3 regions of the Teredinibacter purpureus genome follow, and region 3 is predicted to be linked to each of the others. Evidence: predicted binding sites of a transcription regulator. Region 3 holds the regulator's gene; each other region holds the start of a gene.
What was found. The regulator sigma-54, encoded in region 3, starts transcription at its own class of promoters, with help from an activator protein. The targets are predictions, from matches to a motif close to TGGCACANNNNTTGCNNT.
Positions count from the first base shown of each region.

Region 1: the regulator sigma-54 is predicted to act here: its motif matches at 4,655-4,672, upstream of H5647_RS15280 (PEP-CTERM sorting domain-containing protein).
Region 2: the regulator sigma-54 is predicted to act here: its motif matches at 2,027-2,044, upstream of H5647_RS10575 (formate/nitrite transporter family protein).

Region 1 is NZ_CP060092.1:3,496,588-3,503,379, reverse strand. Features, by position in the region: gene H5647_RS15290 (endo-1,4-beta-xylanase) at 1-1,628, shown strand, start outside; gene H5647_RS15285 (cellulose binding domain-containing protein) at 1,840-3,972, opposite strand; gene H5647_RS15280 (PEP-CTERM sorting domain-containing protein) at 4,718-5,305, shown strand; gene H5647_RS15275 (VIT domain-containing protein) at 5,378-6,792, opposite strand, start outside.
Region 2 is NZ_CP060092.1:2,456,266-2,463,057, forward strand. Features, by position in the region: gene H5647_RS10565 (bifunctional protein-serine/threonine kinase/phosphatase) at 1-357, opposite strand, end outside; gene cynS (cyanase) at 485-925, opposite strand; gene H5647_RS10575 (formate/nitrite transporter family protein) at 1,149-1,958, opposite strand; gene H5647_RS10580 (YgaP family membrane protein) at 2,715-2,945, shown strand; gene H5647_RS10585 (efflux RND transporter periplasmic adaptor subunit) at 2,998-4,122, shown strand; gene H5647_RS10590 (efflux RND transporter permease subunit) at 4,181-6,792, shown strand, end outside.
Region 3 is NZ_CP060092.1:1,491,213-1,498,004, reverse strand. Features, by position in the region: gene H5647_RS06670 (KpsF/GutQ family sugar-phosphate isomerase) at 1-337, shown strand, start outside; gene H5647_RS06665 (KdsC family phosphatase) at 350-898, shown strand; gene lptC (LPS export ABC transporter periplasmic protein LptC) at 905-1,561, shown strand; gene lptA (lipopolysaccharide transport periplasmic protein LptA) at 1,558-2,127, shown strand; gene lptB (LPS export ABC transporter ATP-binding protein) at 2,147-2,872, shown strand; gene H5647_RS06645 (RNA polymerase factor sigma-54) at 3,083-4,615, shown strand; gene H5647_RS06640 (PTS sugar transporter subunit IIA) at 4,799-5,251, shown strand; gene rapZ (RNase adapter RapZ) at 5,344-6,216, shown strand; gene H5647_RS06630 (HPr family phosphocarrier protein) at 6,283-6,552, shown strand; gene mgtE (magnesium transporter) at 6,658-6,792, shown strand, end outside.

The DNA.
Region 1 (6,792 bases), 2.0 Mb from region 3:
CGAGTAGTTCTTCGAGTTCGAGTAGTTCTTCGAGTTCAAGTAGTTCTTCGAGTTCAAGTAGTTCTTCGAGTTCTACGGGCGGTCAATGTACCGACATGTGTCAATGGTACCAGGATGACCCGCGTCCGCTGTGTGCAAATCAAAGCAGTGGCTGGGGTTATGAAAATAACCAGAGTTGTATTGGTCGAAGCACCTGTGAAGGGCAAAGCGGGAGCGGCGGCGTTGTCAGTAATTGCGAAACGTCATCGTCCAGCAATAGCTCTTTAAGTTCAAGCTCTTCCTCCAGCAGTTCCTCAAGTTCAAGCTCTAGTTCGTCATCGAGCAGCTCCTCAAGTTCAAGCTCTTCTTCCAGTAGTTCATCGTCAGCCAGCGGCAATAGTATTGTTGTTCGCATGTCTGGTGTTGAAGGAGACGAGAGCGTTAGCTTAACCGTTGGAGGCGCCACTATTCAGACATGGACGCTTAGCACTAGCATGAGCGACTACACGGTAAACACTAATTCAACGGGTGAAATACGTGTAGCGTTTACAAACGATTCAGGCGACCGAGATGTACAAGTCGATTATATTGTTGTGAATGGAGAAACCCGAGAGGCGGAAGACCAGCAAGACAACACCGGTGCATACGACGGTGATTGTGGCGGTGGTTCCTACTCTGAAATGTTGCACTGTGACGGATCAATCGGTTTTGGTGACGTAAGTGGTAACAACAGTTCTAGTAGTAGCGTCAGCTCTAGCAGTAGTTCAAGTTCTAGTAGCAGTTCTTCGAGTTCATCCACTCCCAATAACGGATCGCTTTTTGTGGGGAACATTACCACCAACGGCAGCATTCGTTCTGATTTCGGCCAGTATTGGGATCAGATTACGTTGGAAAATAAGGGCAAGTGGGCACAGGTAGAGCCGCAACGGGATCAATATGATTGGAGCGGTATTGATGATGCCTACAACTATGCCAAGCAAAATGGTATTCCTTACAAGCAGCATACCTTTGTATGGGGAAGTCAGTACCCTAATTGGATAGACTCTTTAAGCGCGTCTGAAAAGGCTGCTGAAATTGAAGAGTGGATTCGAGATTATTGTACGCGCTACCCCGATACCGAGATTATTGATGTTGTGAACGAAGCGACGCCTGGGCATGCTCCGGCTAATTTTGCACAAGACGCTTTTGGTAACGACTGGATAATCAAGTCCTTTCAGCTTGCTCGACAGTACTGCCCCAATTCCATATTGGTATTGAATGATTACAACGTACTTATTTGGAACACCAGTGAATTTATCTCAATGGCTCAGCCTGCGATTAATGCTGGAGTGGTGGATGCAATTGGTTTGCAAGCTCATGGTATTGCTGATTTATCACTGTCCGAACTTCAGACAAACCTAGATCGCATTGCTGCACTTGGGTTGCCTATTTATATTTCGGAATATGATATTGAGAAAACCAATGATCAGGAGCAGCTTCAAGTAATGCAAGAGCAGTTTCCTGTGTTCTACAATCATTCTTCTGTAGTAGGTATTACGCTGTGGGGATATGTTGTTGGCACAACATGGCGTGATGGAACAGGCCTAATTCAAAGTAATGGCCAGCATCGCCCTGCGATGGATTGGCTAATGAATTACATTGGCCGCTAGGCTGAGAGATAATCGCTTAAAGGCGATAGCGCATGAGTTAACCGGTGTGTTACGTTTTTAGTGTGTTGAGTAAAAGCCTTGGCCTTTAGCCGAGGCTTTTTTTGGTCTTTTAAAAACTAAAATGCCACCTCCTGCCTTATAGGTTGAAGGTGGCGAGCGTAAAAGATAGCGCTTATCTAAAGCGCTATCTTGCTATACCCTAATAGATCCGTTAGATCGTTGGAATAGGTGTAGGCAGTAACGTTGGAATAAGTGTAGGTGATGACGTTGGAATAGGTGTAGGTGGTAATGTTGGTGTTGGCGTTATCGGCCCTGGAGTGGGTGTAATGGTTGGCACAGCGGTTGGAGTTGGAGCTGCTAGCAAGCAAAAATTGTCTATTGCTACAATATAATGACTAAAAATATCCGTACCAATATTTTGCTCATACAGACCGCTGGCTTGCACTTCTTCACAAGTTATATCATTCGCTACGAGAGCTGCGAGAGTCGTTACGGTTGCGGCAGAATATATCTGTTCAGATCCTTCAGATAATAATTGCGCTAACGTTTTTTCGACTACAACGGTTTCAGTTTCTCCAGTATCATTATCGAATGTTGCCGTTAACGTAATGGTTTCACTTGTATCGATATCTACCGTGCTGTTGAAAAGCTCAAGAAAAAACTGAGAACTATTGTAGGCGTAATTAACTGTCGAGACCTCGCCTTCCTCTGTAGATACTTCCTCTGCAGCCGATTTTAATTGATCCAAACTCTGTGGGTAATCGATCCTAAACTGAATGTTTTCCACCGCGTGATCAACAAAACGCATAAAGCCATCTGTAAATATTCGCTCGGCATCCGTCGGCGTTACCATGGCAGAATAGGTACTCTTGCCTGCGTCAGTAAGTTCATTTAAAAAGGCTTCATTAAAGTCATCGCCAATACCAATGCCCGAGAACAAAATACCTTCTAGGCCGTTAATAATGGTATGTGATGCAATAACAGTGGTATCGATGGTTCCTGTATTCGCATAGGCATCGGTAAGAATAATGACACGGTTAGCTTTCGTTTCGTCGAAACTGGCGTTGGCTACTTGGTAGGCGAGTTCAATTCCTTCATTTAAGTTTGTGCTACCGGTTGTAGAAAGAGCGTTAACGGCGTCGATATAGAATGTATCGTCGGGGGCGTAAACCCAATCGGTTAGAATAATATCGGCACTAGTATCGAAGGTTATTAAGTTGACGATATCGCCATCTTTTAGGCTTTCGGTCATGGTTGTTAAGCCATGTTTGGCTACGTCTAGTAGTGTTGAAATATCTGAACGGGTTTCACTGGCATAGGCTGAGCCCATTGAGCCAGAAATGTCTAGGAGCACCGTAATAACGGTGTTTTTACGGGCTTCTTTTGTTAATGTTGGGCCGCTTATATTAACGCCCAACGCAAACATATTGCCTTCGTACACGACGTTAATTGGGATTTCTGACTGGGGCAGTTCAAGCAGGCCCATCGATACCAAAAATGGCTCTACGGTTTCTTCAGAAAAATGTTCGAAGGTTTCTGCATTAAGAAACTCATAGGCGCGTCCCCATGAAGGGGAAGGTGTATTGCCGGAATCAAGGGCTGCAAAAGTTAAATCGCGTGGTGCGGTGCTGGCCGAATCGTCGTAGCTCAAATAAAAATGTGTTTCTTCGCTGCCTATCTCAGGATCAACATCTGGATTGGGAGTGCTCGAGCTTGAACTCGAACTATAGGAGCTATAGGAGCTATAAGAACTCGAGTTGGTGGGCGCTGATGTTGGTGAAACGCTAGGCGCTTGTGTAGGTATAGAGGTAGGAGGCGGAGTTGGTGTAGTCGTCACGGTTGGTGTGGGGGTAACAGTTGGTGTAGGTGTAACGATAGGTGTAGGTGTGACGGTAGGTGTAGGTGTGCTCGGTGACGTACTAGAGCACGTGGGCGCAACAAATTGCCCGTTGTGAGAACCTTGCAAGCCAAAGGTAGTTGTTTGTCCTGGGAGAAGGTTTCCGTTCCAATTAACGTTAGAGGCGGTAACGGTATTTCCGGTGGTGCTAAGAATTGCGTTCCAGTGATTCGTTACGCCAGGTGTATTGGCATAATCTAAATTTACTTCCCAGTTAGAAATAGCGTTGGCACTGTCATTATTAACGCTTACGGTTAGTACGTATCCGCTCCCCCAGCTATTCTCAGTCGTGGAGCAGGTGAGGGCCTGTGCATTAAGTGATGCACCCATTAAACCTGATAATAAAGCGGCGGCTTTACAAAAACGGGATATTGATCTTGATCGGCTTTGCACAATGGCAAAACTGCCTATGCTGCTTAGCAAATTTTTTTCATTAAAATGACGCATGTTGGGTCCTGTATTTTGTTATAAATAGTGAAGTTAAGTTAACTATTTTCCAAAGCAACTGAGTTAACCCGTGCACCATATATAAAATATTTTTTTAAACCTAAATTAAAATCATTGTGGCGACACTTATTTTTAATAAAAATATAGTGTATTTATTTGTTCGAAAATTTGTCGCAGAATGTTTCATTGTTTCGTCTTAATAATGGTAAGGCGTCCCAGGAAATTTGGTGCACGTTTTTCAGTAACGATGTTTTCATAACCGTCTGCTTACGCGACTTTGGCGTGAGTAAATAGCCGTGTTACCCAATTGCGCGTGTTGTACTGTCGGCTAGTGTTTGTGTTGCAAGGGTGTGTAGTGCGGGTAATAAAATGCGCTATCGAATAAACCGGTAGTCTGTTGGGGGGGGCGTGGGTGTCATAAAATTTAACACTATTGCCTTATCTTTAAGTGAAAAAAATAGGTTGTTTTTCCATCGTTTAAATGGGTAACTCCGCAATATGTATAAATTATGCTCGTATCGGTTGATCCGCAGTCTATTTTTACAAGATTAAATTGGTTCTATAGTCTTAGGGCTCAATAGGTACTATAGGGTTATACATTAAAGGGTTAATACCGTCGAAATAATTAACTTTAACAAAGTGTGATGCGTCTCTCGCCCACTGAATACGGCGATCTTAATATTGGCCCGAATAATGCTTTATGGATATCAGATGCAGTTTTTATAACTTAAATGGATATCTGGGCATGAAAAAGATTACCGCTATTGGCGCTTTATTCGTATTATTTCTGGTAGCCGTTCAAGCACAAGCGGCTGTATTAACTGAGGGTTTTGAAGACGCTTTTCCAGCATGGGAGAATGAATGGTTAGGGCAGAACAGTAATTTACACAATTATTACGGAGATGAGCATACGTTGCGAGGAAACAATTACGGCGTATGGATGGATGATGGTGATGGCGTAAGAGGTACCGATACCGTTGAGCTTGTGTTTGACGCTGTGTTTGGTGCAAGTATCATGTCATTATCTTTCGATGTGTCAACCTACATCTCGGGTCTTTCGGTAGAGGTATTCGATATTTCGGGTGTTAGTGTTTTAAATGAGATTGTTTCGGTGGGTAGTGGTTCAAGTTTTGATACCTTTTCCGTGGTGTCGGGCAATGGCGTGTCTGGTTTCACGTTTTATACAACCGGCTCTCAAATTGAAGGTAATACCATTTTAGATAATGTGACGGTTACAACCGGCGCGATAGATGTCGCCGAACCAGGATCTTTCGGTTTAATGTTAATTGGGTTGGCGGGTTTGATTGTGTCACGTAAACGAAAAATATCTTAATACAATAGAACGGTTCTTTCTAAAAAGCCTCGGCACTATGGTGTCGAGGCTTTTTTTATTTGTAATAGAAGGTCAGTGAAAAAACTCGATATCCCCCAGTGGTATGTTATCGCCAGGTTCTTCAATATGCAGTGTTATTGTGCGGTGTGTTTCGTTTGCTCGGCCGTAATGAGTGTAAACATCGAGGGTTGCTGTAACCGGCCCAAAATATTCGATCTGGTTTTCACTGTAGAAGCTCGTTTCAATTTTGTATTGTCCTGGCATTGCGAAGCGAGTGAGGTATTCCTCTGGCCCGAAGCCATCAATGGCATCGAAGGGTAGATAACCGTGAGCAACGCTGACGGGGTTGCCATAATGTACATCTTCTTTGCTGGGTTCTTCAATCCATAAATCAAGGTCGGCGTTTCTCGAGTTCCAAGACAGCACTATACGTATATCGAGTTCAAAATTCTCAAGTAGAGTGTCGTCCAACCTTTGCGCGTTTTTTCTAAGAGAGGGGTGTAGGTTGAGTAGGTGGTTGAGCTCAGTTAACGCGGTAATGCGCATATAGTTTTCGGCCTCCCATGGGCCCAGAATAACACGCAGGTAATATTCTACGGCGTTTGCTAGTGCGCTAATGTCAGATGAGTGGCGGCCTATGGCTTCCCAGGTTAATGCGAGATCTCTCCAGCTAGCAGGTTGATGTGGGGCAATTTGTGCAATATGTTCGAGAACTACCAGCGCAGTAGTCAGTTCATTAGATTGTATTAAATTGTATGCGACCATGCGTTCCATTCCTGCATTCTCAGGGTGAATCTCCAGAATGTTGGATATTACAAGGAAGGCTTCTTGTGGGCGTTGCAGTTGTAATAGGTAGTGGCTTACGTCCATGTAAAATGTTGGGCTTTCACGGTAATTTTCTCTTAGTTTAAGGTACTGCTCGTAAATCAGTGGTGGGGCTACTGCCTTCAGTGGGGTTAAGTAAGGTGCATTGGGGGCCCAAGGTGTTAAATTAATGGTGTTGTTGGCATCATTGGGGTTATCGCTAGCGCGCATTCCAGTAACCCAAACCTCTTCGACTAAACTATTCTCATGATCAAAACCCAAAGCGTTACAGTTGTGGGTGCAGGGCTTTTGGGATAAAAGTGATAGCGCTTTTTTTATAGAGATTGGTTTTGCTTGATGCCACCATTTTGCACGCTGGCTCCAAGCGTCTAGTAGATACTGCATTATAACGGTATCTTGACTGGGTTCATTTTTCTGCGAGTCGAGCAGCTCCTGTCGTAGAGTCTCGTATTGCTGCGCATTATAAATGTTATGCGGTGGCCGAACGCCATAAAAAACATAGTCATTAATGTCCTCTAGTACAATCAAACTTGTATACGGTGTCACTAGCCCGTGCTTTAATCCAAAATCTCTAATGTGGTGCTCGTTTCGTTTAGGGTTAGCCATGTGTTGGTTTAGCCATGCAGTCGTGAAGTTCTGCAGAGCCGTCTCGGACTGTGGCG
Region 2 (6,792 bases), 970 kb from region 3:
GTCTTTATCGTAGCGGTATTGGCTTTGTTGTGTTTGGGCAAATAGCCATGAGTTGGTTGCCATTAACACTTGTTGCGCGGATTTTTTAGTGGACCAAGCCTCAGATGTACAGTAATAATCTTGTAAAAAACTGGTGACCGCCGATTCACTGGCTATTTGGCTAACCTGACTACTGCTAATGCCATCGGCTATCGCAATGGCAATACCCTTAGAGCTAAGTTGAGGTTCTGCTGGGCAGTAACTTCCGTGAAAATCCTGATTAATATCCTTGCGGCCTTTATGTGAATATTGGCCAATCGAAAGTGTGAGCGGCTGATTTTTTGTAGGGCTAGAAGGGCGTGGCTGCTGGGTAGTCATTGTTATCGCTTCGCCCCAAGGGGCAGGTTAACCGTGAGAGAGGTGTTTAAATTTAAATAAAGGACGGTAGAGCGTGCTGCTCGAGAACGATGGCCGCCGTTTAGGGGCGGCACCCATTGCCCAAAAACTACCAGTTATTGTACTTTAAAAATTTCCCATTCATTGTAATTAATACGCGATCCCCTTTGGGGTCTTCAATTTTATCGACATCGAGCGAGAAATCGATAGCGCTCATAATGCCGTCACCAAATTTTTCTTGGATGATTGCTTTTAAGGTGGTGCCATAAACACCGGTAATTTCATGGAAGCGATAGATTAGGGGGTCGGTGGCAATCGATTGCTCCCACGTTTTTGTTGGATAGGCTTCAAGTGCGGCAACAACGTCTTCTTCCAGGGCTAAATATTCAACAATGGCGAGTGCAATGTCTTTGGGTGCGCTATTCATGCCTAAGCAAGCGGAGGCTAACCACACGGGTGAGAGATTTAAATCTTCCCCAATTTTTTCCCATGTTAAACCTTTTTTTGCTTTGGCGGTAACAATGGTATCGGTCATGCTTTGTTTGTTCATGCGTATTCCTTATCTGTTGGCAGACCCTTATTGTTTTATAAAAACGTTAAGGGTCCGTGGAATAAAGTGTTTTATAACGGGCACAAAAGTAGTCGTGTAGCACGCTAAAACTCTCCCTTGGATATTGCGCCTTTCATGGCACCTTCTATTGCGCTATTTATGGTGCTACCAAGAGAGAGGGGCCGAATGTTTACCTGAACGCTGGGTGATTTCTAGGTGTTGATTAAAGAGAGCGTCTTGGCCCAGTACGCAAATGAGTACTGTAAAGTGTTAACCCTGTGAAGAGTAAACCACCGACAAGATTACCAAGTACGGTAGGTATTTCGTTCCATATTAAGTAATCCATTATTGAAAAGTCGCCGCCCATAATAATGCCTGAGGGGAACAAGAACATATTCACTACTGAGTGCTCAAACGTCATAAAGAAAAACAGCATAATCGGCATCCACATGGCGATAACTTTGCCGCTTACGTGGGTAGATATCATTGCACCAACAACACCGGTTGAAACCATCCAGTTACAGAGCATGCCTCGGAAGAAAATAGTGAACCATCCAGAAGCACCATAGGCGGCGTAACCCAAGGTACGGCTTTCGCCAATACCCGCAATTTTTTGGCCTACAGCCCCCGGTTCAACGGAAAATCCGTAGGTAAAGACAAACGCCATCATAAACGCAACCGTTAAAGCGCCTGCGAAATTACCCAAAAATACTAAGCCCCAATTTTTTAAGACCCCCTTCACGGTTACACCTGGACGTTTGTCGATAAGCGCCAGTGGCGTGAGCACGAATACACCGGTGAGTAAATCAAAGCCCAGCAAATAGAGCATACAGAAGCCAATGGGGAACAGAACGGCACCAAGAAGTGGGACGCCGGTTTGTACCGTCACCGTAATTGCAAATACCGCGGCCAGCGCCAGAATGGCACCCGCCATATAGGCGCGAATAAGAGTGTCGCGTGTGGACATAAATATTTTCGATTCACCTGCGTCTACCATTTTGGCGACGAATTCGGAGGGTACTAAATAAGACATAATGATTTCTCTGTTATATAGGTGCGTTTTGATTGATGTTGGTAGGTGCGGCCCTACGTACACTGAACAAGGCAATTATTACGCCTACTTGTGCGAATATTGGTTAAGGGTTTGTTTTATATAAATAAAAATTAGTTTTTTTAGAATATTTTAAACAGTAATTGCCATGGCATGCCTCATGAAAGGGCTTTCTTTGCTATATGCTGGTGCGATAGGTGAAGTAGACGAAGCCTTTATGTTGAGTATTGGTCGTGATTTTGCCCATAAGAAAAAGAGCATGATGGAGGTTTAACATGTTAGCCGGTTGGCTATTTTTTTCGCGGAAAAGAGTGTGTGTTGCGCTTTGATTAGTGTCCACTAAAGTTAAATATTCGGGCGCAATTGCATCAATCTATACGCGGTTTTTAGAGCGCCAACGTTAACGGGGAGGAGAGATGGCTTGATGTCGTCACGTATCGCATATAGCGACTGTAATTCGATGAATACAGCGTGATAGGCGTGCTCCACTACCACGAGCGGTAGTTTTTGCCGCGTCGGGCGGGCCTGCGCAATAGCCGGCAAGGGTAGGTGGGCCAGGTAAACATAATAAGAAGCGGTAAAGGGTTGTATATTAGATAATACTAAATTAGTATTACCTCTTCTTTGGGTGAGTTGCTCTAGAGTTCTTTTGCGGCGTAATTCGAGGCTATAGGGCGCATAAACGGTACCGTTTAATATTATTGTTGATTTATAACGCTATATGAAGAGGTTGGTAGTATGACCATTACACCTAAAAAAACGAATATTGATAGTTTAGTGTTTAGATTTGCGGGCATTTTCATTTTACTCAGTGTGTTTCTGGGGCATTTTCATCACGAGAACTGGTTGTGGTTTACGGTGTTCGTAGGGGCCAATTTACTGCAGGCGTCGTTCACGGGTTTTTGCCCGTTGGCGATGATATTGAAAAAAATAGGTGTTCAGTCGGGCATGGCTTTTCGCGGAGATTAGCGACACTTATAAAGTGGGTTCTCATAAACATTTATACAATAGGACGGTAGGCATGCAGTGTTTTGATTTTACGCACGGCGCCATCACGAGAAGCTGGCGTTGGTTAGGTTTATTGAGCGCGGTGCTGCTGGTGTTTGCTTGTGGCAATGAGTTGAATACGCCCAGTACCAAAGCGTTTTCACCACTGGCTGAATCGCTAGAGACCGAGGCTGTGGCATGGCGGGTGGTGGCTAGCGAAACCTCGTTTGACGGTGTGGTTGAAGCGGTGAATCAGGCGGTGGTGTCGGCGCAAACAAGTGGTCGAATTGTCGAGCTTCCTTTTGATGTAGGGGATTATGTGGCACAAGGTGATGTTATTGCGCGGTTCACCGATGCTGAACAGCAAGCCGCATTGCGGGTTGCACAAGCACGTGTTGAAGAAGCCAATGCGCGATTTACAGAAGCAGATGAGCAGCTTGCCAGAGTGGCTGATGTATATGCGCGCGGTATGGTGGCAAAAGCGGGCTTAGATCAAGCAAAAGCGACACAACAAGCGGCGCTCGCACGCAGTGATTCTGCCCGTGCAGGTGAACAGGATGCCCATGAGCGTTTGGCGCATACCGTGGTTATTGCGCCCTATAGCGGGATTGTGGTTAAGCGACTGACTGATGTGGGCGCCACTGTTGTGCCGGGGTCTCCCTTACTTGAAGGGCTTTCGTTACAGCATTTGCGTGTACAAGTCGATGTGCCTCAAGACCATATTGGTTTACTGCGTAAGCATAAAAAAGCACGCGTAATACTGGCGAATGGCGATTCTGTTGCGGTCACTGATATTCGTATTCCACCTAGCGCAAAAAGTAACACGCATAGCTTTGGTGTTCTATTGACGTTGCCAGAAGGCCAATATGAAGAGCCTGTTTTTCCCGGCACTTTAGTGAAAGTTGCGTTGCCGCACGGAGAGCAGCGACAGCTATTGGTGCCAGAAAAAGCGGTTGCACGTAGGGGCGAAGTCACGGCGCTTTATATCGTCTCGCAGCCTGAACCAAACGTTTGGGATATAGAATTTCGCTATGTACGCTTAGGCACGCCAATCAGTGAACACCATGCGATTGTATTGTCCGGTTTAGAGGCGGGCGAACAGATTGCGTTAGACCCCATTGCGGCGGCGGCAGCTTATAAAATGCAAACATTCAACTAGCGTATGCCGCACGTAATTATAGTAACAAGATTAAGTTTTAATTAGACCGGATAAAAACATGGAACACTCTTCGACACTCGGTTTCTCGGGTCGCCTTGCAAAAGCTTTTCTTACGTCAGAAATAACACCGCTATTAGCCTTGACGGGTTTCTTGTTAGGTGTGTTTGCTGTTTTGGTGACACCAAGAGAAGAGGAACCGCAAATAAATGTCACTTTTGCAAATGTTTTTATTCCGTTTCCCGGCGCGTCGGCGAAAGAAGTTGAATCGTTAGTGACTACGCCTGCGGAACAAATTGTGTCAGAAATAAAAGGGGTAAAGCATGTTTACTCTGCATCACAGGCAGGAATGGCGGCGCTCACCGTTCGTTTTAAGGTGGGAGAGCCTCGCACAGAGGCAATTGTGCGTTTATACAATGCATTCTATTCGAATCAAGATGCGTTGCCCTATAATTTAGGTGTGGGGCAGCCATTGATAAAACCCAAAGGTATTGATGATGTACCCGTGGTGACCGGCACATTATGGAGTCAAAACCCTGATATTAGTGCTGCGGATTTATTGCATATAGCACATGCCATGGAAACCGAATTACAGCGAGTTCCCGGTACGCGTGATATTAATACCATTGGCGGAGCAGCAACAATTGTACAGGTTAAATTTGATCCCTCTCGTTTAGCGGCTTATGGATTATCGTTAGGGGACTTACGTGAAAGTTTGTCGTCGGCCAATGCGTCAGCTGACGCTGGCGCAATTGTTCACCACAATACTGATATTAATATTCAAGCGGGAAATTTTCTAACCACTGAAAGTGATGTGGCTGAACTAGTGGTAGGCGTTGTTAACGGTGTACCGGTATTTTTACGGGATGTTGCAACAGTCTCTTTAACCACCGAAACGCCTCGAAACTATGTAAGTTATGGCGTTGGCGCTGCACATGCCTTACCGCCGGCGCGCTATCCTGCGGTGACCTTGTCCGTGTCGAAAAAAAGTGGCGAGAATGCTGTTGAGGTTGCCGATGCGGTGATTGATCGTTTCAACCAAATGAAAGGTCTTTATTTTCCTGATGGAATTGAAGCCACTATTACACGAAATTATGGCGAAACTGCAGAAGAGAAAGCGCAAACGCTAATAAAAAAATTATTATTTGCCACCCTCTCGGTAATTGTCTTAGTGATGTTGGTATTGGGTAAGCGTGAGGCGATAGTGGTAGGGGTAGCGGTGGTCGCAACCTTGGCCATTACACTATTTGCGTCGTGGGCGTGGGGCTTTACGTTAAATCGAGTGTCATTGTTTGCGTTAATATTTTCAATTGGTATTTTGGTGGACGATGCCATTGTGGTGGTAGAAAATATTCACCGGCATATGAGATTGGGTAAGGGTACATTAAAGGACATTATTCCCATTGCGGTGGATGAAGTAGGCGGGCCAACCATTTTAGCGACGTTCACGGTTATTGCAGCACTTTTGCCCATGGCGTTTGTGACGGGATTAATGGGGCCTTACATGCGGCCGATTCCTATTAATGCTTCTATTGGCATGTTGATCTCGTTAGCAGTAGCTTTTATCGTAACGCCTTGGTTGTTTTTGCGTTTATTTAAACGGGATTCGCATCATAAAAATAGTAATGAAAATAAACCTTTTACAGAGAGTAGCAACCCAAAAGATACGCGGCTGCACGTTTTTTTTACACGAATACTTAACCCCTTTTTACAGGGAAAAGACGGCCGTAAAAATCGTGTCTTTTTACTGGTGGGTATTCTCGGTTTAATTGGCCTGTCGCTAAGCCTAGTGGTTTCTCAGGCGGTAATTATGAAAATGCTACCGTTTGACAATAAAAGTGAGTTTCAAGTTGTCGTTGATATGCCTGAAGGAACATCACTGGAGCAAACACATAGAGTATTACAGGCACTGGCCAATGATTTAGAGTCCCTCCCCGAAATGCTGGATTACCAGCTATACGCCGGTACCGCAGCACCCATTAATTTTAACGGATTGGTGCGGCAATATTATTTGCGGAACGAACCGCACTTAGGTGATATCCAGGTCAACCTTGTTCACAAAAGTAAACGTAGTCGAAAAAGCCACGCCATTGCTTTGCAGGCTCGAACACTGATGGCCGATACCGCCCAACAATTTAAGGCCAATGTTAAAGTGATAGAAATGCCGCCGGGCCCGCCAGTAATGGCCCCGCTGGTGGCTGAAATATATGGATTGGATTACCCTCGCCAATTGGCGGTGGCACAAGAGGTAAGAGGGCTGTTTAGTGCGACGGATGATGTAGTGGATGTTGATGACACTATTGAGGCTCCGCAAGAAAAGTGGGTGTTAATTGTGGATAGGGCGCGCGCGGCAAAACTTGGCGTGAGCCAGCGAACCATTATTGCGGATATTACGGCGGCGGTACGCGGAGAGGATATGACGTACCTGCATGATGAGCACGCCAAGCAGGCGATACCTGTGCGAGCGACGCTACCGTCGGTGCAAAAAGGTGATTTATTGGCGTTGCAAAATTTACGTGTGCGTACGAGGAATGGCGACCTCGTTGCGCTTTCAGAAGTCACACAATTGAAAAAACAGGTGCGCGACCAAACGATCTACCATAAAGATTTATTACCGGTGGTTTATGTTACCGGTGATGCCGCAGGCGATACTGATAGCCCACTTTATGGGTT
Region 3 (6,792 bases):
GTGCGTTGCAAACGGCACTAGCCTGCTCGAAGCATTGTCAGAGATGAGCAAAAAGAGCTTTGGCATGACGACAATTATCGACGCAGCCGGCACTCTTGTCGGCGTATTCACTGACGGCGATTTGCGCCGCTGCCTTGATAACAATATCGATGTTAAAACCTCTACCATTGATGAGGTAATGAGCCTCAACCCCTTAACAGTTGCCCCTACCGCCCTCGCGGCAGAAGCCTTTAACATCATGGAAAAATACAAGATTACAGCGCTGGTTGTCGCCGACAACCAGAAACCTATAGGCATATTGCACATGCACGACATGCTGCAAGCAGGATTGGTATAAATACACTTTTTTATGAAGCACTTATCTCTCGATCACATCGAACATAAATGTCGCGACATTAAACTACTACTATTAGATGTTGATGGCGTACTTACCGACGGCAAACTGTATTTCAGCAATGAAGGGTATGAAATGAAAGCCTTCAACACGCTCGATGGCCAAGGTATAAAACTATTGCGCCGTTCGGGCGTTGAAGTGGGCATAATTACCGGCCGTACCAGCAGCTTAGTCGCCAAACGTGCCGAAGACTTAGGCCTAACCATACTAAAACAAGGCCGCGAAGATAAGTTTGTCGCTCTGCAAGAGCTGCTCACAGAACATCAATATCAACTCAATCAGATAGCGTTTATGGGCGACGACTACCCCGACCTCACCGTTATGTGTCGCATTGGCTTAGCCTTAACCGTCCAGAATGCGCATCCCGCCGTTGTTGATCACGCTCACTGGAAGAGTTCTCGAAAAGGTGGCGAAGGCGCCGTTCGCGAAGCATGCGATTTAATTATGAAGGCGCAAGACACTTATCAAAGCGCCCTCGATGAATACACACGCACCGACACTTAATTCATTATGGCTAAAGCAATCGCCAAAAACAGGCTCTACCTTCTGCTTATTTGCCTAGGCATTAGCGTGATCGTCATGCTGTGGGATTCATCCGACGAAATACTCACGCCCCCCAAATGGCAAGATGATAATCAACAACACTTCCCTTACGCTGTGGCAAAAGATGCCGCTACTCAGCACTACGACGACAGCGGTAATATCGACTACTCTTTTACGGCCTCACGCTTAGAACACTATCGTACCGAAACCACCCACAAAAACGATGACGTAGAAGAGTACACGTTAATTAGCAGCCCACATTTTACAATTTTCGAACAGCAGTCACCCTGGCACCTAGAAGCCGAGGACGGCAAACTTATCCGTACCACACAAGAAATCACCCTTTGGAACAATGTACGCATTTGGCAAACAGCACCACCCAGTCACGCAACGCTCAATACAACTACCCACTACAGTTTTATGACCGAACTAAGCACTAACGCGCTTAGTATTAATGCGATAGAAAAAGTCGCGCGCACCGACGAGCCTGTTAAAATAACGTCTCCTTACGGCGAAATTAATGCAGTCGGCATGACGGCCGACTTTCAAACGCGTAAAATCCAGCTGCATCAACGCGTTACCGCAATCCATAGAAACCCAGGCGCAAGCGAAGAAACACCATGACATTGCACGTTAATTTCATTCATTCCGCTCGCCGTCTACTCTCGCTATTGCGACACCTTGGCTGTGCCCTCCTAGCCATGGCAAGCGTTCACGTTATCGGCTTGCCCGACGACCGCTTCCAAGATTTAAACATATCTGCCGACAGAGCCGAACTTGACGACCAAAGCGGCACAACCACCTATGCTGGTCGCGTTATAGTTGTGCAGGGCAGCATGAAAATCACCGCTGAACGCGTAGTAATACACGGCCGAAACGATAGCTACTCACACGTTGTGGCTACCGGTTCACCCGCGCGTCTCAGCCAAATACCCAACATAGGCCAGGAACCGGTCACCGCTCAAGCGAACCGTTTAGAGTATCGCATTACCGACGAGACCTTATTTCTAATCGACAATGCGGCCTTTAAACAAGAAGGGACAAGTTTGAGCGGCAACCGCATTGAATACGATGTCAAAAAAGCCGTGGTTAAAGCCGGTGGCAATACAAACTCGACCACCAGCGATCGTCGCGTACGAATGGTCATCCCCCCTAAAGCCTTATCGACTGAAGAACTGGTCGAACCCTAACGAGCACCCAACAAACCCCATGCCTACACTCTCTGCACAACATTTGGCAAAAAGCTATAAAGGCCGCAAAGTCGTTATCGACGTGTCCATTTCAGTTGACGACGGCCAAATTGTTGGGCTCCTTGGCCCCAATGGCGCAGGTAAAACCACCTGTTTCTACATGATTGCGGGCATAGTAAAGGCCGATCGAGGCTCAATCTCCATTGGCGAAAAAGATGTTACTCACTACTCCATGCACGAACGAGCACGGGAAGGTTTGGGTTACTTGCCACAAGAAGCGTCGGTTTTTCGCAAGCTAACCGTTGCCGACAACATTATGGCCATTCTAGAAACGCGCAAAGACTTACGCCGAAAAGACCGCACCGCAGCCATGGAAAAACTCTTAAACGAGTTTCACATACAGCATATTCGCGATAGCTTGGGGATGGCGCTCTCGGGCGGAGAGAGGCGGCGAGTTGAAATAGCGCGCGCACTCGCCACAGAGCCACAATTTATATTGCTGGACGAACCCTTCGCGGGCGTTGACCCTATTTCAGTTAGCGACATCAAAGAAATTGTTCAACACTTAAAACAACGCGGTATCGGTGTTTTAATAACGGACCACAATGTGCGCGAAACACTCGATATCTGCGAGAAAGCCTATATCGTATCGGAAGGGCATATCATCGCCGAAGGCGCCTCCAATGATGTTCTTAATAACCAAAAAGTGCGCGAAGTATACCTTGGCAAACACTTTACTCTTTGACACAATTCATGCTTGACAACTCACAAAAAAGTTGCGCCACAGCGGCACATTCTTTGCTAACAAAAGCACTTAAAAGCATTGCTTGTGGCCGCCAGCGCGACTAAACTAAAGGCGATTTACACACATAACGCCCCAACCCCAAGCTTAGTTTTCACCCGCTTTTGGGTTGGCGCCTGATCAAACTCTCGTCGTGACATCAGCCATCGCCTTATGAAGCAAACCCTCCAGCTTAAGCTGGGCCAACAACTCACCATGACTCCTCAGTTGCAACAGGCAATACGCCTCCTGCAACTCTCGACTCTGGATTTGCAAGCCGAAATTCAAGAAGCACTGGATTCCAATCCAATGCTCGAAACATCTGACGACATAGATGAACCCGCTCCCGCCAATACTGAAAATACCCAGCAGAGCGAACCGCCCGCTCAAGAAAGCGAAAACCCTGCCTTAAACGGTAGTGAAAACACGAGCAGTACGAGTGATACGAGCAACGAAGCTCCCGACCAGCCCGATAGCGACTGGAATGACGACAACATTCCTACCGACCTTGCCGTAGACACGAGTTGGGACGACATATACGAACCGTCTTCAAGTGGCTCTGGCCTCTCAAAACCCGAAGGCGATGACTACGACTTTGAATCTCGTCGCGGCACCTCAGAAAGCCTGCAAGACCACCTCAGCTGGCAACTTAATTTAACGCCGATGTCTGCGCTCGACAACGAAATTGCGGAAACCCTTATAGACGCCGTCGCTCCCAACGGCATACTGGGCCTGTCATTAGACGAGATTTTTTCAGGTTTACAGGTTCAACACGAAGAACTTGAAATGGACGAAGTTCTCGCCGTACTGCACCGTATACAGCAGTTTGACCCGCCAGGCGTTCTGAGCCAGGACGTACGTGAATGCTTACTTATTCAGCTGAATCAACTCAGTGACGATACCCCCAACCTAGCGCAAGCCAAAACCTTAGTACGCGACTATCTCGACGTACTGGGTAGCCGTGACTTCAAGCAACTCATGCGTAAACTGCGTATAAAGGAGCCCGAGCTCCAATCGGTTATCAGTGTTATTCAGAGCCTGAACCCTCGCCCCGGCGAATCCATAGGGGCAGACGAAACAGAATATGTTGTACCCGATGTTTTTGTTGCCAAAGTTAACAATCGCTGGCAAGTCCAATTAAATCCCGATATCGCGCCAAAGCTGCGGATAAACTCAGGCTACGCCTCACTAGTGAAACGAGCAGATTCCAGCTCCGATAACACCTTCTTGCGCGACAACCTTCAAGAAGCTCGCTGGTTTCTCAAAAGCCTACAAAGCCGTAATGAAACGCTATTAAAGGTCTCCACGTGTATCGTTGAAAAACAACAAGGCTTTTTAGACTATGGGCCAGAAGCCATGAAGCCCATGGTGTTGCACGATGTCGCAGAAATAGTCGAAATGCACGAGTCGACCATTTCCCGTGTCACCACTCAAAAGTATATGCATACCCCTCAAGGTATATTCGAACTGAAATACTTCTTTTCGAGCCACGTGGCCACAGACACAGGTGGAGAATGCTCATCTACCGCCATTCGCGCGATCATTAAAAAGCTCGTTGCCGCCGAAAACCAACGCAAGCCGCTCAGCGACTCAAAAATTACCGGCTTACTCGCCGAACAAGGTATCAAAGTGGCGCGTAGAACCATCGCCAAATACCGAGAATCGCTGCATATCCCTCCCTCAAACGAACGTAAACGACTAGTTTAAAACACGCTATCTTTCTTAATAGAAACTTTTTTTAACTACATTCCTATTCCACACTTGGATCACGCAACAATACTGGTAGAATGCGCGCCAAATCGCTGGGTAATAACACATAAGAGCACCGCTCTTTATAGGCCTTTTAACCCAGCCACAGGCCACCGAAAGGATTAGTAACAACTTAACCTCATGCAAATTTCTTCCATTCTTACTGAAGACCGCTGCAAAGCCCATATCACCGGCGCCAGCAAAAAACGCCTCCTTGAAAGCTTGGCGACCATTTTTGCAGACTCATTGCCCGAAGGTGACGCCACCGCACTGTTTCAAAACCTTGTGGGGCGCGAACGCTTGGGCTCAACCGGTATAGGCCAAGGCATCGCCATTCCACACTGCCGCTTTGCCACTAAGGGCGAAACGCTATGCGCCTGCCTAACACTCGACACCCCAATAGATTTCGATGCCGTTGATGGCGAACCCATCGATCTAGTGTTTGCCATGCTAGTGCCAGAAGACGCAGAAGACAGCCACCTGCAGGCCCTCGCAACACTAGCGGAAGCGTTACAAAACCCCAGCTATGTCGAAGAGTTGAGAGCTTGTCCCAACAATCACGAACTATTTCGTATTGCAGCTGGTGTAAACTGATATCAAAAAATTGGCTATAGTCAATAAAGACTAATGTCCCATAGCCCTTTCTTATCATGTTCATAACCCACTAGATAAGGCGATACCCGCACATGCACTTGCTTATCATCAGTGGTCGATCAGGCTCAGGTAAAACCTCCGCTCTCCACCTACTGGAAGATGAAGGTTTCACCTGTATAGACAACCTGCCTGTAAACCTTTTACCCGCGCTCATAGAACAAATAAGCTCCACTCGCGAAGCCAATGCACAGCGCTTTGCGATTGGCATAGACGCTCGCAATATTTACAGTGACCTCAGCAAGTTATCCGAACTTATACAAAGCGCCCCTATTAAACGTGACGACTATCAAGTGGTCTTTTTAGACAGTTCTCGCGAAGTACTATTAAAACGCTTTAGTGAAACCCGACGTCGCCATCCCCTTTCCGACGAATATATTGGCCTCAACGAAGCCATCGCGCGGGAGAAAACGATTCTACAACCCATGGCCGCTGCCGCAGATGTCACTATCGACACCTCAAGCCTTAGCCTCCATGAATTGCGTAGCGCAATCAAACACCTTGTTGTAGGCGAAGAAAGCAAAGGTACAGCGCTTATGTTCAAATCATTCGGCTACAAATATGGCGTACCGGTTGATGTTGATTTTATTTTTGACGTTCGGTGCCTACCGAACCCCTATTGGAGCACGCAGCTACGTGAGCACAGCGGGCTAGAACCAAAAGTGATTGATTACCTTAATGGCGAAACAGAAGTCGAAGAAATGTTTAACGACATATTAACGTTCGTACGCAAATGGACACCTCGCTTTGAAGCCAACAACCGGAGCTATTTAACCTTTGCCATTGGCTGTACCGGTGGCTGGCATCGCTCGGTTTATATGTGCGAGAGGCTAGCGAAAGCGTTAAAAGACGACTATAAAAATGTTCAAACGCGTCACAGACAACTCGAGAACAAACCCGGCCATTAGCAGCGTACGCCAGACACTCACGCAGCAACCGATAAACTCTTCACCAGCCACATTAGCGAAGCGCCCATGCAGGAAAAGCACCTACAGATAATCAACAAGCTTGGGCTACACGCGCGTGCAGCCACCAAGCTTGCCAATATCGCTAACCGCTTCTCCGCACGTACAGAGGTCACCGCCAACGGCAAATCTACTGACGCAAAAAGCATCATGTCGCTGATGCTACTCGCCGCCTCCAAGGGCACTGAAATACAGCTTCGCACCGAAGGTGAAGACGAAGAAGCCGCAATGGCCGCAGTCACAAATTTAATCAACAACCGCTTCGACGAAGCCGAATAAACTGCTCACAATGGAATTAATTGATTTGCGGAAGCCTTTGAAAAGGCTACAATTTCTGCCCAATAGCGCAATCCACCTATAGCTGCACCGCAATCGGATGATTTTATGCCTCAGGCCGCCGAACAAATCGACAACCCATCGCATTTGCACCTCAGCAAAGTGCAAGCGTTGCTCGATAGCGGAACCTTCCGACAGGTTCGCCGCATGCTTAACGGTTTGCGTCCACCGGAAATTGCGCAC